Regions from separate parts of the Aeribacillus sp. SP014 genome, predicted to be linked through region 2. Evidence: riboswitches for the same ligand, from Rfam matches in the RefSeq annotation. Region 2 holds a riboswitch; the other holds the start of a gene.
The links. Region 2 has a riboswitch for thiamine pyrophosphate ahead of thiT (energy-coupled thiamine transporter ThiT). Riboswitches for the same ligand answer to the same signal wherever they lie in the genome.
Positions count from the first base shown of each region.

Region 1 (7,513 bases), 640 kb from region 2:
TCTACTTTTGTTCGTATCTCTTCTTCTTTCATCCGTTCAATCCTCAACGAATAAGCAATTTCATCGTAAACTGAATTGGTGACAAATTGAAATTCCGGATTTTGAAAAACGAACGACAGCATGTTGGAAAGCTTTTTTATTTTCTTTGCTTCTTTTTCTAACAGCAAATAAGTGCCGGTCGTTTGTATAAACTGCATCAATGAATGTAACAAAGTGCTCTTTCCGGCGCCGTTTTTCCCCACTATCGCAATCCATTCACCTGCATGAACCTTTCCATACGGTACATCGATTTTGACTTCCTTCTTTCGATATCCTTTAAATTGCTCGAGCTCAATCACGACCTGTTCTTTTAAAGAGGTTTTTTTGTAATACCCCTGCTTATCACGAAGATAATCCTCCCATACACCGGGATACCAAATGCCGTCTTCGCGAATTTCTTTCCGATACCGAGAAAAAATTTGTTCTTTCGGACCGTCTGCGACGATTTGTCCTTTTTGATTAAATAAAAGTATGCGGTCGACAAAGTCAAGAACATGATCAATTTTATGTTCAACGATGATAACTGTTTTATCTTGAGCTGCTTGTTTCATCGTGTCCCATACCGCTTTTGTCCCTTCCGGATCCAGCATTGCAGTCGGCTCGTCCAAAAATAACACGTCTGGATGCAATGCTAAAACAGTGGCGATCGCCAGCCGTTGCTTCATCCCGCCTGACAATGATTGAATGCTGATATGAAGATCATCAAAATGAAGGCCGACCATTTCCAGGTAAACTCGCATTTTTTCATGCATTTGTTCTCTTTTCACTTGCAAATTTTCCAAAACAAAAGCCATTTCTTCATCTACATACGGCATGCAAAATTGCGTGTCAGGATCTTGAAACACATATCCCCAAGATGACGGGGTCAAGATTTTTTCTGCTTTCATCGGCACTTCAATAGATTTTGGAATTAAACCGCTTAACACTTGCAAAAACGTCGATTTCCCACAGCCGGAAGGACCAAGAAGCAAGACTTTTTCTCCCTTATAGAAAGAAGAGGATACATCCTTAAAAAGCAAGGATTCCTCTCCAGGATATTTTAATCGTAAATTTTTCACTTCGCATACTAGATCCATGTTTGCCACCTCTAGTTCAGTGCGTCATAATCTTCATGCGACGCAGGTCTTACTAAATTAGTCACTCCTGTTGCTTCCAAAGATTTCACTAGATAATAGGCAAACGCGCCGGCAATAATGATTGAGCCAATCAATCGAGCTCCAATGAATAATAGCAAGTTCCAAAATACTAAGTCATCTATATAGCCTTTATAAAGATCCATAATTAGCGAACCAGCTGCTGAAGCGGCTGCAGCCAGCATGACAACACCGATATTAAACTTTTTATATCGAAATATCGCAAAAATGATCTCTGCAAATAGTCCTTGGACGATTCCGTATAGAAGAACCTCTATGCCGAATTCAGAGCCGGTTATAAATTCTGCAGATGCCGCTGCTGTTTCCGCTATCAGCGCTACTCCGGGCTTGCGAATAATAAGAAAGGCGACCGTCGCAGCAATAAACCACATACCGTATATGAGCTGGTCGACATGCAGCCCGATCGGCTTGACCGCATAGTAAAGCGGTCCCCATAGTTTATAAACAATTCCAAAAACGATCGAAATAACAATTGTTACTAGAATGTCTGTCAGTTTTAATCCTTTCATTATGATCAAACTCCTTTATTGACTGATTTTTAGTTCCACTTCCCATTTTTCTAAACGATAAGCCATTTCCCAAAACGCTAATTCATATTGACTGCTGATGATAAAATGCTCTTCCATTCTTTTTAGATCGGCTTCTATCGTTTGTTGTGCGATTTCATCCAGCCTGTCAATTTGTTCTTCGACAAGCTGCTTAAACCAATCGCCCCCATAAGCCGCAATCCATTGTTGATAAATCGGTTCTTTTGGCTTCGCATCTTTTAATTTTTCGCCAATTTCGTAATATAGCCAATAGCACGGAAGTATTGCAGCAATAATATCGCCTAAGTGACCGTTGATCGCCGCTCGATATAAATGGGAAGTATAGGCGTACGCCGTTGGGGCCGGCTTAAAATTCGCCTTCTCCTCCTCTGTGATTCCCAGCTGTTTGGCAAATGTTTCATGAAGAGATAATTCCGCTTCAAATGTTCCTTGTGCATGCTGAGCCATTCGCGATGTCGTATATAAATCGTTTGCTTTTGCCGCTCCATACGATTGCACTTTTGCAAAATGGCTTAAATAATACGAATCTTGCAAAACGTAATAACGAAAACATTCAAGCGGCAAACTCCCATCGGCAATACCTTTTACAAATGGATGATCGAAGCTGGCCTGCCATATCGGATCTGCTTTTGTTCGAATTTTTTCAGTAAATTTCATGTTCATTCTCTCCTATATTAAGAATTGATTTCGATTGGCCACATTTCTTTTCGTTCAGACATTTCCCAAAACATATATTCGTATTTGCTCGTTGTGACAAAAATATCTTCCAGCCATTTCAATTCTTCTTCCCGTTTTCCTTCTGCAAGCTCATTCATTAAATCTTTCAGCCATTTTGCCAATTCACCGAATTCTGTTGATGCGTACATTTTTACCCACTCGCCGTAAAACTCATGTTCACTAGCACCAGGAATCTCATGTAAGCGTGTGCCGATTTCATAATAGCTCCATGTACATGGAAGGACTGCGGCAACCAGTTCTGCCAATGATCCTCGCTGCGACACATTTAACATATAGCTCGTATATGCAACGGTTGTAGCAGCAGGCTGAACTTGTTCTAATTTTTCCTTCTCTATTCCTATTCTTTCAGCGTATTGACGATGCAAATCCATTTCCACTTTTAACGTCGAATGTAGAAGATCAGCAAAAACTGTCATTGTTTGAAGATTGTGAGCCTTTAAGCTTCCAAGGGCAAACAGGCGGCAGTATTCGATTAAATAAAGATAATCCTGCTCCATAAAAAAGCGAAATTTGTCGATATCCAGCGTCCCATTGCCGATTCCTTGAACAAACGGATGATGGTAACTCGCTTCCCAAATCGGTTTTGCAGTTTTATACAATCGGTCTGTAAACATTTGAATTACCCCTTTCGCAGCTTTTGTAATTGTCATCGTTTTTTCTGATACCAATCAAATAAAAACGCGATCAGCGATTTTGTAAATGTTTTTAATTGGGGGATGGACAGCTTTTCATTCACCGAGTGTGCATCTTCAAGCGTGCCCGGTCCATATAAAACGACGGGAATTCCCGCTTCACTCAGCCAGCCGCCGTCTGTCACAGTAGGGGACATCGTCAGCTTTGCTTCCTCATTAAATGCCAGTTTATGTGCTTTTTGTAATGTTTTCACTCCGAGTGAATGTTCGTCATATGAAAAAGCTGGGAAAATTTCTCCTCGATCTTCAATCATCGATGTGCCGCCCCATTTAAATTTCGGAGGATATTTCCGAAGCCATGGATCAGCCATTGCAACATGATGGATATGTTCTTCAATTTCCCGGATCACCTCTACATAATGCTCTTCCGGGTAATAGTGAACGGTAATCCAAAGGGAACATTTATCGGCCACAAAAGCGGCGTGCCTTCCACCTTCAATCACTGCAGGATTAATTGTGGCAGAACCAGGCGGAAAGCCTTTGCTCGTTTTCATCACTGCCCAATGCTGTTCAAGCTCTCGCAGTCCTTCAATAATTTTCATCATTTTTTCAATCGCGCTTGCCCCAAAAAGCTTCCCGCCGGCATGAATCATTTGTCTTCTCGTGCCATCGTGAAATGTCTCGGGGCTTTCAATTGTAATCCAGCCCGTGATCACCCCGCCCTGCCCTTGTATTTCACAGTTGCTTGAATCGACAACGATGGCAAAATCAGCTCGATATCCCCGGTCGCAGCACGATTTTGTTCCTGCTTCGCCTACTTCTTCACCGACGACGGACTGAAAAATGATATCCCCTCCCGGCTCAATGCCGTTTTCTTGCAGCAGCTTTAATGCAAACAGACTGGCAGCCATTCCCCCTTTCATATCCGCTACACCGCGTCCATATATGTAATCCCCTTTAACCGTTGCCTCAAAAGGAGGCGTTAGCCATTCTTCTCCCTCTTCGATTGAAGCGACATCAATATGCCCGTTAATAATTAAACTGTGGTAATTTTCTGGATCTTTTCCTTTTTTCGTTCCTACTACGACTGGATCTTGTTCATATAAATCCCATTGATCAATGGAAAAGCCGATGTCTTCCAAATATGAGGCGACATACTTTTGAGCCTCTTTTGCATTTCTTGCCGGAGGGCTCGGCGTTTCAAACGATACGAGTGTTTTTAGAAGATTCAGAAGTTCTTCTTCCCTTTCATCAATTTGCTGAAATAGCGTTTGTAACACGTTGTCTCCCCTTTCTTAACATTTTGTTTTGAAAAATGGTTTGCCAACCAGCCATGTAATGCAAAAAGCCCGTTCCCAATATAAGGGAACGGGCAAGTATATACAAAACCCATAGACAGGTTTCGATATTACTGCACCACTTCCCTACGCTAGCATGATCTAGATCAGGTTCAAAGGGTCAAGGCACACGCCTTTCTCAGCCTTTCGGCTCCCCTAGTGGTATGTTAATATTATGAAATTTTCATTAATTTCATTAAATCATAAAATATAGAAAAATACAAGCTAACGGTTAATTGATCCTTTTTGCCGTCTTTAATAATTCACGATAACCAATTCGAGTAAATTGCAAATGTTGATCAATATAATTAGCCTTTTTCAAATGCTCGATGGATTGTTCAGAAAAACTGCCGCTAATTTCCTGAAACCTTTGATTAATTTCCACTAACGAATGATTTAATATAAAATCCGCATCAAGCAGCAGGACAATCCGCTCGATCTCAGGATCTCTTTTTAAAATCAAGTTGGCAATCCGGCCTTTCATGAATGCCAGTTCTTGTTGAAGCTTTGAAGCTTCATCCTCTTTTTCTCTAATTTTGGCTCGGTACTTTTGTTTTTCTTCCTCTTCGATACCGGCTTTTGTTAATAGCTCCTCCAACAATTGCGTTTTATCAAGCTCCAGTTTATTTAATTGCTGTTCTTTTCGCGCCATTTCTGTTTCATCAGGCAGCTTTTCGGTTTGAATAGGCTCTTTTCGTTCTTCTTTCATCTTTATCATATAGTCTATTTTCCGATAGACAAGGAAGGCGAGAACAACTAAACATGCATTTAATAGCAGAGATATAAAACGCACGACGACGTCGTTAAACGCAAGCAAATAAAATAGGAAAAGGATAACGATGACAGCCAAAAGCACCTTTAATAGATTCATAATGGAAAAAGTTTGTGATTGTTTTGCCATCCACCTATGCTCCTTTTTGTTCAAACTAGCATCATTTATTATAGCATGTTGTGATTTGGAATGTGAATCATTTCTTTAGGATTGAGAGCTGGAAAAAGGATGTCAGATGAATGGAAAATGGAGATGCTTATCTTTTGAAAGCTTCGAAGCAATAAAAACAAGTCCTTTCAAAGCCGGAAAGGTATTTCTAAAATGAAAAACCACCTGCAATGTTTTGCAGATGGTTGAATCATTCAGCGTTTTCTGTTTCCGCTAACACCCGATTAACACGTTTTTCCAGCATTTTCATTCCGCTTCCTCCTGCTTGGAAGTGGCGAAGAATGCCGTTTTTGTCAAAAACATAATATGCAGGTACATATTGATTTTCAAAAGCATCGGTTAATTTATGTTCGTTGTCTACAAAGATCGGTTGCGTAATCCCGTGTTCTTCCGCTACTTTTTTAATATCATCAATATCTAAATCCTTTTCGGAGCGAGGCATATGAACAGCTACTACGTTCAGTTTATCTTTATATTGATCGCGGAACTCATTTACTTTCGGCATTGCTTCTTTACACAAATGGCAGCTGATTGACCAAAAATGGATTAATGTTGGTTTTTCACCGATTAATTGCTCTTTCGTTACTTCGCCATTCAGCCAAGTTGTTGCTCCGACTAATTCAGGCATTGGCTCACGTAATTTCATTTCCGTTTCCTCCTTGAAGAATGAATATCAAAAAAATAATCGTTTGAAAAAAGGCCTAACGTACTGCTAGGCCCTTTGAATGAAAAGCTTCATTATACTTTAAGCGTTTCTTGACCAGGCTTCCAGTTTGCTGGGCAAAGTCCGCCAGTTTGAAGCGCTTGAAGTACACGCAATGTTTCATCAACATCGCGGCCAATGTTGTTATGGAATACTGTTTGATATTGAAGTTCGCCTTCTGGATTGATGATGAACAATCCGCGAAGAGCAACTCCTTCTTCTTCGATTAAAACGCCGTAGTCTCTTGATACTTGATGATTTGTATCTGCTGCAAGCGGATATTTAATATCGCCTAAACCGTTCTCTTCGCGAGGAGTTTTAATCCAAGCTAAGTGTGTGTGAATTGTGTCAGTTGATACACCAATCACTTCTGCATCAAGATCTTCAAATTCTTCATAACGGTCAGAAATAGCTGTGATTTCAGTTGGACAAACGAAAGTGAAGTCCATTGGATAAAAGAAAAGAACTGTCCATTTTCCTTGTTTCATGATTTCTTCCAAGCTTACTTTACCAAACTCTTTGTTTGGCAAAACGGCATCCATTTCAAAACGTGGAGCTTGTTTACCAACCAAACGCTCTGCCATTATGTAACCCTCCATTTTAAAATTTTATTTTAAAGGAAACTTTTTGATCGTTTCCTTCAAAAACAAATGAGAATGAATTGAGTATTTTCTCAATATCCTTCCTCCGATTACTATTATATATAACAACAAAATTTTAGTCAATTTTAAGTAATAATTAATTTAAATAATTTGTTTTACATTTTCATTGCGGTGAAGAGAACAATAATACTATTTCCAATTTTCGCCGCTATCATTAAAAAAATGTAACAATCATTGAAAATTCCTTTTTCTATGCTAAACTTTCAACTGTACATTCAGTTTAACACGATCCCGTCAAATAACCAAATGATTGGCTTGAAAAGAAAGGGGAAATGGTTTTGAACTTTTTTGAATCTATTGATTGGGCTGATCTGGCTTTAAAATCAGGAGAAGTTTTGGCCAAGCTTATTGGAATTTACATTGCATATATTATCGTCAAATCAATCGGCAATAAAATTATTCACAAAATGTTTGAGGGGCTTGAGAATCGGAAGGAAATTTCCACCACGCGGGCTAAAACGCTGCAAACATTAGTTTTGAATTTCTTTCATTATGCCCTGTTTTTCATTTTTATTGTTACCGTTTTTCAAGTGTTTGGCTACAATGTCACAGCGCTTTTAGCCGGGGCTGGGGTTGTTGGTCTTGCGATCGGCTTTGGAGCTCAAGGGCTCGTCAGCGATGTTGTGACAGGATTTTTCCTTCTCCTAGAAAAACAACTTGATGTTGGAGATTATGTCACTACAGGCAATTATTCAGGCATTGTGGAAGCTGTCGGTTTACGAACGACGCAAATCCGAGGCTTTGACGGCACATTGCATTA
Region 1 covers NZ_JBSRXI010000001.1:1,564,378-1,571,890, reverse strand. Annotated here, with positions in the region: gene ACVIJU_RS07760 (ABC transporter ATP-binding protein) at 1-1,115, opposite strand, end outside; gene ACVIJU_RS07755 (ECF transporter S component) at 1,127-1,702, opposite strand; gene tenA (thiaminase II) at 1,718-2,398, opposite strand; gene tenA (thiaminase II) at 2,416-3,129, opposite strand; gene ACVIJU_RS07740 (acetylornithine deacetylase) at 3,126-4,391, opposite strand; TPP riboswitch at 4,516-4,616, opposite strand; gene ACVIJU_RS07735 (hypothetical protein) at 4,681-5,349, opposite strand; gene ACVIJU_RS07730 (TlpA family protein disulfide reductase) at 5,579-6,034, opposite strand; gene ACVIJU_RS07725 (peroxiredoxin) at 6,127-6,675, opposite strand; gene ACVIJU_RS07720 (mechanosensitive ion channel family protein) at 7,026-7,513, shown strand, end outside.
Region 1: another riboswitch for thiamine pyrophosphate. It lies ahead of ACVIJU_RS07740 (acetylornithine deacetylase); the one in region 2 lies ahead of thiT (energy-coupled thiamine transporter ThiT).

Region 2 (7,513 bases):
ATAGACCTCCTTGTTGTTTAGATGCCAGAATTCAGAAGAAATCGTTTTTACTTTAAAGCAGCTTTATAAATTCAGTATAAGCTGCTTTTTGTATAATAACTTTTTGTCAAAACGGTGTCTATTTTTTGGACAAAATGTGAATTTTTTGTTTCATTTTTGTGACAAATGATTTATAATAAAAGAAAACGTTTTCTTTATTTGGGGGTCAAAAAAATGGTCGTGACACTTATGAAATATTTTTATTTATTCGTTGCTCTCTTCTGTTTATTGTCTGGAATTTTGGTCGGTTTTGCAAAGGAGCTGCCGCTTTCGGTGATAGTCATTTTCTTAGGTTTTTTCAATCTTGCTTTATATTATGTCTTCCATAGAGAAGCCTTGAAAAAACAGCAAATTTAAAAGAATGGCGAAAATAAAGGCACCATTCTTTTTCGAAAACGTCAAATAAGCTTTTTATAAACTTTATCTTTATAAAATTGAGATGCAGGTGTGTTGAATATATTCCTTTTCTTCACGATTCGTTCCAATGCTAATTGTTTTTCCGACAGCTTTTGTTGTAATTTTTTCCTTTCGGCTTCATCTTCACAGCATTTTAGTAAATCTTGAATAGTTAATAGTTCCTTTTTCAAGTCATTTTCTTGATCGACCATTCCGGCGTTTCTCAAAAGACGATAAGCCATTCGGAGTTCTTCCGGAATATCAGACAAATCGTCATGCGGGAGAGGCTTCCCCATCCCGGGAAGTTCTTTAAACTCCCCCTCTTCATATGCCTTTTTGATCCGATCCTCAGCAATTTTTGCAAATATATCCACGCTTCACCCTCCCTTCGACCGTTATGTTCGTCCTTTTTCTAAACGCTTTACCCGCTTTTTCATCGCTTTTGTTAAATATCCACCTTTAAAAGAACGAATTTCATACGAGCTTAAAAACGCTTTTGGTTCTATTTCATTGACAAGGTTTAAAAATTCTTCCTCCCGAGAGCGTTGAGCAACAACTTCCAAACGATACCTGATCGAATTCATTCCTTCTCCTTGAAAGACCGTAACCCCAAAACCAGCCTCCCTCAATTTTTTTACTAATTCGGAATTTTTATCCATTAAATTCACATTGTATGTTACATATCCAAAAGCCAGCTTTTTCTCCAGTTCACCGCCCAACAACAGTCCTGCACCAAAACCGATAATATATGCACTAATATTGTAAATATTAGATAAATCTTGAAAAACTATTCCTAAAGCGACAATATAAATCGCTGCTTCTAGCAAACCTATACCAGCAGCAGCCTTTGTTTGATTTTTCACTAACAAAATAGTTCGGATCGTCAATACTGGTACATACAATAATTGCAGCAAAAAAATAAAAATTGCTTGTAGAAACATGTTGCCTAGACACTCCTTTGTTCCATCATACTATAAATTATTTTCGAAAAGAAAGAGCTATCATAAACTCAAAATCTGAGATTTGAAACTACATTTTTACAATTCATCTTGATCTGTTATTATGCTTCAAAACTTCCTTTTTCATGCGAATAGGCTGGCGCTTGAAATACATCGCTGTTCTCCATACCCACTCCAACGGACCTAATTGAAAATATTTAAACCAAATATGGCTGATGATAAGCTGCACGGCAAAAATTGCGAGTGCAAGCCAAAAACCGGCGAAGGGGTATACTTTACCGTACAATCCCAATCCGTAATGATAAAAAATATATGTACAAATAACAGATTGCATGATGTAATTTGTCAATGACATGCGTCCAACAGGTGCAATCTTCTTAACAATTTGCCGACAGATTGGGTGATAATATAAAAATATGAGAGAGGTCACATAAAACAACATGAGAAATGGTGCACCGAACACCATGTAAAAACTATTTTCAGCTTTGACCGCAAAAATATTTAACGGAAGCCCAATGATAAGCCCGAAAAACCAGATGGCTATTAATAACCTTCGATGCTTCTCCGGTTCTTGAAAAAGCTTTTGTTTCGCAAATATCATGCCAACTAAAAACATGCTGATATATGGGAGCATGTTTATTATATAGACAAGCGGTTGAAAAGGCCACATGCCAGACATAGACATGTAAAAAAACCGATCATGAATACGCTGATGGAAAATATCGGAAAAACTTCCGTTTTGATATGAATGGATTGCGTTTCTTGCCTCCTCTTCCAGTAACGAAGCCTGCTCTCTTTTTTGGACTAAAGCATCCTCACCATTGGATACAGCCGTCATCAAACCAATAAGGAGCAAATATGAACTAAATAAACATACAGTCCATACCAAAAGGGTTTTCCAGGAACACTTCCGGAAAAAAAGGAGAAGAAACCCCAGCACAGCATAATCCATTAAAATGTCTCCATCCCAGATGAAAAATGAATGAATTAGTCCAAATACAAAAAGCACCACCAGTCTGCGTATATATATAGAAACAAAGTTCCTGCCGTTTCCTAAAGCCCGTTCCTCCATGATGATGATTCCAAATCCGAACAATAATGAGAACATTGTAATAAACTTCATTTGCACAAATATTTCCAAAATATTTCTCGTTAGAAAATCCCATGTTCTCCATGTTTCAGTAAAAAAATTTTCGCTGCCTATTTGGTATAAATATACATCTGGATAGCTGAAATGCGCCATATTCACAAGTAAAATTCCAAATATCGCAGCCCCCCGCACCACATCCACTACTTCATAACGCTCACGATTAAGATTCAAATCAAAACCCCCATTCTGAAAAAAGTTCTTATTATAAACGCCCTTTTTTCATTATTTTTTGTCCAAAGGCTGCATTTCAGCTTTATCGTGTTTAAATATTTGAATATAGCGAAAAAAGAATGACAATTTTCTTATAGTCTATTATGATAGACATAAGATTCGAATATCAACAGATCCACAAGGGGAGCTATATGCTGAGAGTGGACGGGTATTTCGTCCAGACCCTTTGAACCTGTTAGTTAATGCTAGCGTAGGGATGTGGAAGTAACTGATCCATGATACAGCCTTTTTCCCCCTTATGGATATTTGTTGATAGCAAATAATATACAGGGGGTTTTATTTTTGGAAAAAAATCGTTTATTACTATTAATAGAAGCAGCAATCTTTGCAGCATTGGCAGTTATACTTGATCTTCTCCCTTCCATTCAATTATCATCAGCCATTTCTATATCAATTGCCATGGTGCCTGTACTCATATTATCGTTTCGATCCGGTGCAAAGATTGGCTTCATTTCCGGCCTTTTATGGGGATTATTGCAAATTGTATTAGGTGATGCATACATCCTGACGCCTGTTCAAGGTTTCATCGACTATTTCCTAGCTTTTTCCTTTATCGGTTTAGCCGGTCTTTTCAGTAAAACTATCCAAAATAAGCTGAAAGATGGAAAGAAAAGCTCTGCTCTTTTTTTCATCATCTTTGGCATCTTCATCGGAGCTTTTGCACGTTATTTTTGGCATTTTATCAGCGGTGTCTTTTTCTTCGGAGAATATGCACCAGAAGGAATGTCAGCGGTCGTTTATTCTTTGATCGTAAACGGCATTACGATGATAGGAGCCTTTGTATTATGCGCTGTCGTTACTGTTATTCTCATTATGGCGGCGCCAAGATTGGTTGTAAAATAAACAAAATAGTCCTCTGCAAAACATGCAGAGGATTATTTTGTTTATAGGGTAAATACTTTCGTTTCAACAGTGTATTTTTTTAATTTTTCACGGCTTACATGAAAACCGATCCCCGGGCTATCAGGCAAGGCAATTTTCCCATTATAAACCGATATTTCCGGTTCAATAATATCTTCTTCCCAATACTTAGATGAACTGGATATATCTCCTGGCAGTGTGAATTGTTCAAGTGTCGCTAGGGATATATTATGGGCCCGTCCAATCCCTGATTCAAGCATCCCTCCGCACCAAACTGGAACATTTTGCTCTTTGCAAAAATCATGGATTTTTTTTGCTTCTGTCAAACCGCCAACACGGCCGATTTTTATATTCATAATTTTGCAGCTTCGAAGTTCAACAGCCTTTCGAGCATCTTCTAAGGAACAAATACTTTCATCTAAACAGATCGGTGTTTCCAATTCTTTTTGAAGTTTGCTATGATCCACAATATCATCGTGCGCAAGAGGCTGCTCAATCATCATTAATTGAAACTCATCCAATTGTTTTAGATGATTTATATCTTTTAATGTATAGGCACTGTTCGCATCAGCCATTAAATCCAAGTTCGGAAAATGCTTCCGTATTTCCTTAACTACTTCAATATCCCAACCTGGTTTAATCTTTATTTTTACTCTCTTGTATCCTTCCTCCTGATATTGTTCAATAAGACTGATTAAATCTTTTATTGTTGGCTGAATACCGATGCTCACCCCAGCTTCAACTTCTTTTTTCATTCCCCCGAGAGCTTGTGAAAGAGGTATATTTTGCTGTTTTGCATATAGATCCCACACGGCACCTTCCAAAGCCGCTTTTGCCATATAATTTCTGCGAATAAAACGAAACGATTCAACCAACTCACGAGGATGATGAAACGACGTCTTTGATAAAATCGGAATGAGGAAATCTTCGATCATGTGCACAGTTGTTTTCACGGTTTCTTCTGTATACCATGGAATGGAAAAAGCAACCCCTTCTCCAAAACCGGCTGCACCATCATCATCCTTTACTTCTACGATCAACAATTCGCGATCGTGAATGTCTCCATAGCTAGTAGAAAATGGGGCTTTCAAACGCATCTGTAATATATGCAAAACAATTTTCTTAATTTTTATCAATTAAGAGCATCTCCTTTTTTAAACAAGCTCTCAGCTAAGTTCGACAAAATCATTGCCATTCGCCAGAGGGCTCGATATTTCCCGGAAAATATTTCTTAAAATAGCGAATCCACTCGAACGTTTGTTTTACACTAATTATAAAATAAACGCTTTCTTAATGTAAAGGAGCAAGGGATTTCTTTATTTCCCTTATTGTTTATTGAACTGCAAAATCTCAAATAAATAATGAGATCAATCGTAGAAACGAGTCTCATCATGAGATTAATTTTTCCACTCAATAGTTGTCTTCTTCTCTTTGTTGACTAGCAATTTAAAAACATCAGGTCTTGCATAATGCCCAACAGGATCAAAATCAAACTGGCTATAGGCGATTTGTTTCATATCCAGTTCTGCAATGATGATGTCTTCCTTGCCAAATACGGGCTCTGCCACATATTCGCCCAACGGTCCAACAATCGCGCTACCACCTCTGCTCATTACTTCAGGTGAAGAAGCAAGTTCATCATAACAAGCCAAATCTTTCGGATACATATCTTTTGTCACATATTGATTGGCAGACAAAACAAAGCATCTCCCCTCCAAAGCAATGTGGCGGATTGTTGACTGCCAAGTTTCCCTTGCATCAGCCGTTGGGGCAATATAAATTTGAATTCCTTGTGCATACATCGCAGCCCTTGCTAACGGCATATAATTTTCCCAGCAGATTAGCGCCCCTATTCTTCCATAAGGGGTGTCAAACACTGGTAATGTGCTTCCATCCCCTTCCCCCCAAACAATCCGTTCTGCTGCAGTCGGTTTTAATTTGCGGTGTTTTCCTAACAACTGTCCGTCAGAATCGAAAAATAAAACAGAACAGTAAAGAGTCCCGCCGCTAAATTCATTATCCCTTTCTGTAACGCCTATCACAAGGTAGACACCTGCTTTTCGAGCCGCTTCGCCCAGTTGTTCCGTCGTTTCGTCCGGAACAGCTACAGAATTGCTCCAGTATCTATACCAATCCTTCCTCCCTTCAGCCGAACGGCTCCCAATCGTTGTACCGAAAGATAAGCCTCTAGGATAAGCGGGAATAAAAGCTTCAGGAAATACAACAATCTTTGCTCCTTTTTCAGCAGCTTGATGTATGAGGCTAACCGCCTTTTTTGTCGTGGCGTCCCGGTCCATAATAACAGATGAGGCTTGTATAACAGCAACTTTAACCTTTTGTGCTCTGTTCGACATATTCTTCCCCTCCACCAAATTGAAAAATCTAAAGCCATCTTAAATGCCGAAGCTCATGAACCTTCAAAGTCAATAACCTTCGGAAGTTGCCCCCTATTCATCTTCCATAAAAAAATCTGCACAGGAAGGAAAACACTTTGAATAATCCTCTTTTTAAGCATAGAAGGGCCGGCCCATGTATTAGAGTTCAAAATAATTGGATTATGTTTTTCCATGAGAGCTTTTCATGTGATATCTCATCTGAAGTAATTTAATGGTAATTTCTTAGCATGCTCCTTTGTACAATACAGCTGTGGCTGAGTGTCGAACTAACTATCAACACTTAATTCTATAGAAGCATTAAGCGTAAAATATGAGAAACGGTTTGAATTGGAGTATATTATTCATAATAAAAATGTTCAAAAATTTTTGGACCATCCAATCAAAGATTTTGTCAATCATCCAATTTCAATACTGCAACAGCCATTTATCCAAGACGAACCATAAAGTGAAATAAATTTGCCGAAAATCGCACATCTATTTTAAGGGTTTTCAACTTCAAGTAAAGAAAAAATCGGGCAGGACAGCTTTAAGCATTGCGTCCATGTTACAAAAGATAATGATTTTTCAGCAGCGTTCAAATCATGTGCTAAAAACTCCAAGTTAAAATAAAAGTGGATGGGTAAAATGTTACTGAATTGGATGGGCATTATTCTTTCATCTAGCGTTATAATTAATGTTTGAACAGGTTCAAATTTTGATGGATATAACAACATTTTCGATTATGTTCAATAGGAACATTCTATAGATAAATAACAAAGAACCTGGTTAACTTGCCATATAGCAGGAAGTGCCAAGCAAATCTAAAGGGTGAAGCATATGGACTGGAAACCGGATCGAAATGCAAAAAAGCCTATATATAAACAGCTGGCCGAATATATTGAAAATGGAATTGCGGATGGCACATTTCCCCCTGATAAACCGCTGCCTTCTGAACGGTTTTTGGCCAATAAGCTGCAAATAAACAGAAGCACAGTTGTGGCTGCATATGACGAATTAGAATCAAACGGACTTATCGAGAGAAAGAGAGGAAGCGGAACAACAATCAGCAAAGATATATGGGGCATGACAAAGAAGCGTGTACCAAGCTGGAATCGGTATATTGAGGCAGGATCGTTCTTGCCGAATTTACCTGTGACCCAGAGAATACGCAAAGAGATGGAAGAGCATAAACTAATCAATTTAGCTAGCGGTGAATTGTCGGAAGATCTTTTTCCAATCGACTCCTTGCGAGAAATCATTTCGACAAGGTCATTTATCGGAAGCCTAGGATATGATCATCCTCAAGGGAATGAGATATTAAGAAAAACTATCACAAAGCATGTGAAACGATATCGGAGAATTGAGACAAATCCGTCTTCCATTCTCATCACATCAGGAGCGCAGCAAGCTTTATATTTAATCGTCCAATGCTTATTAAAGCCGGGTGATGCGATAGCATTAGAAGAGCCTTCGTATTATTACAGTCTCCCGGTCTTTAAATC
Region 2 covers NZ_JBSRXI010000001.1:925,001-932,513, reverse strand. Annotated here, with positions in the region: gene ACVIJU_RS04595 (hypothetical protein) at 214-396, shown strand; gene ACVIJU_RS04590 (DnaJ family domain-containing protein) at 438-809, opposite strand; gene ACVIJU_RS04585 (DUF2179 domain-containing protein) at 831-1,376, opposite strand; gene ACVIJU_RS04580 (DUF418 domain-containing protein) at 1,480-2,715, opposite strand; TPP riboswitch at 2,886-2,989, shown strand; gene thiT (energy-coupled thiamine transporter ThiT) at 3,058-3,618, shown strand; gene menC (o-succinylbenzoate synthase) at 3,660-4,769, opposite strand; gene ACVIJU_RS04565 (carbon-nitrogen hydrolase family protein) at 5,034-5,990, opposite strand; gene pdxR (MocR-like pyridoxine biosynthesis transcription factor PdxR) at 6,849-7,513, shown strand, end outside.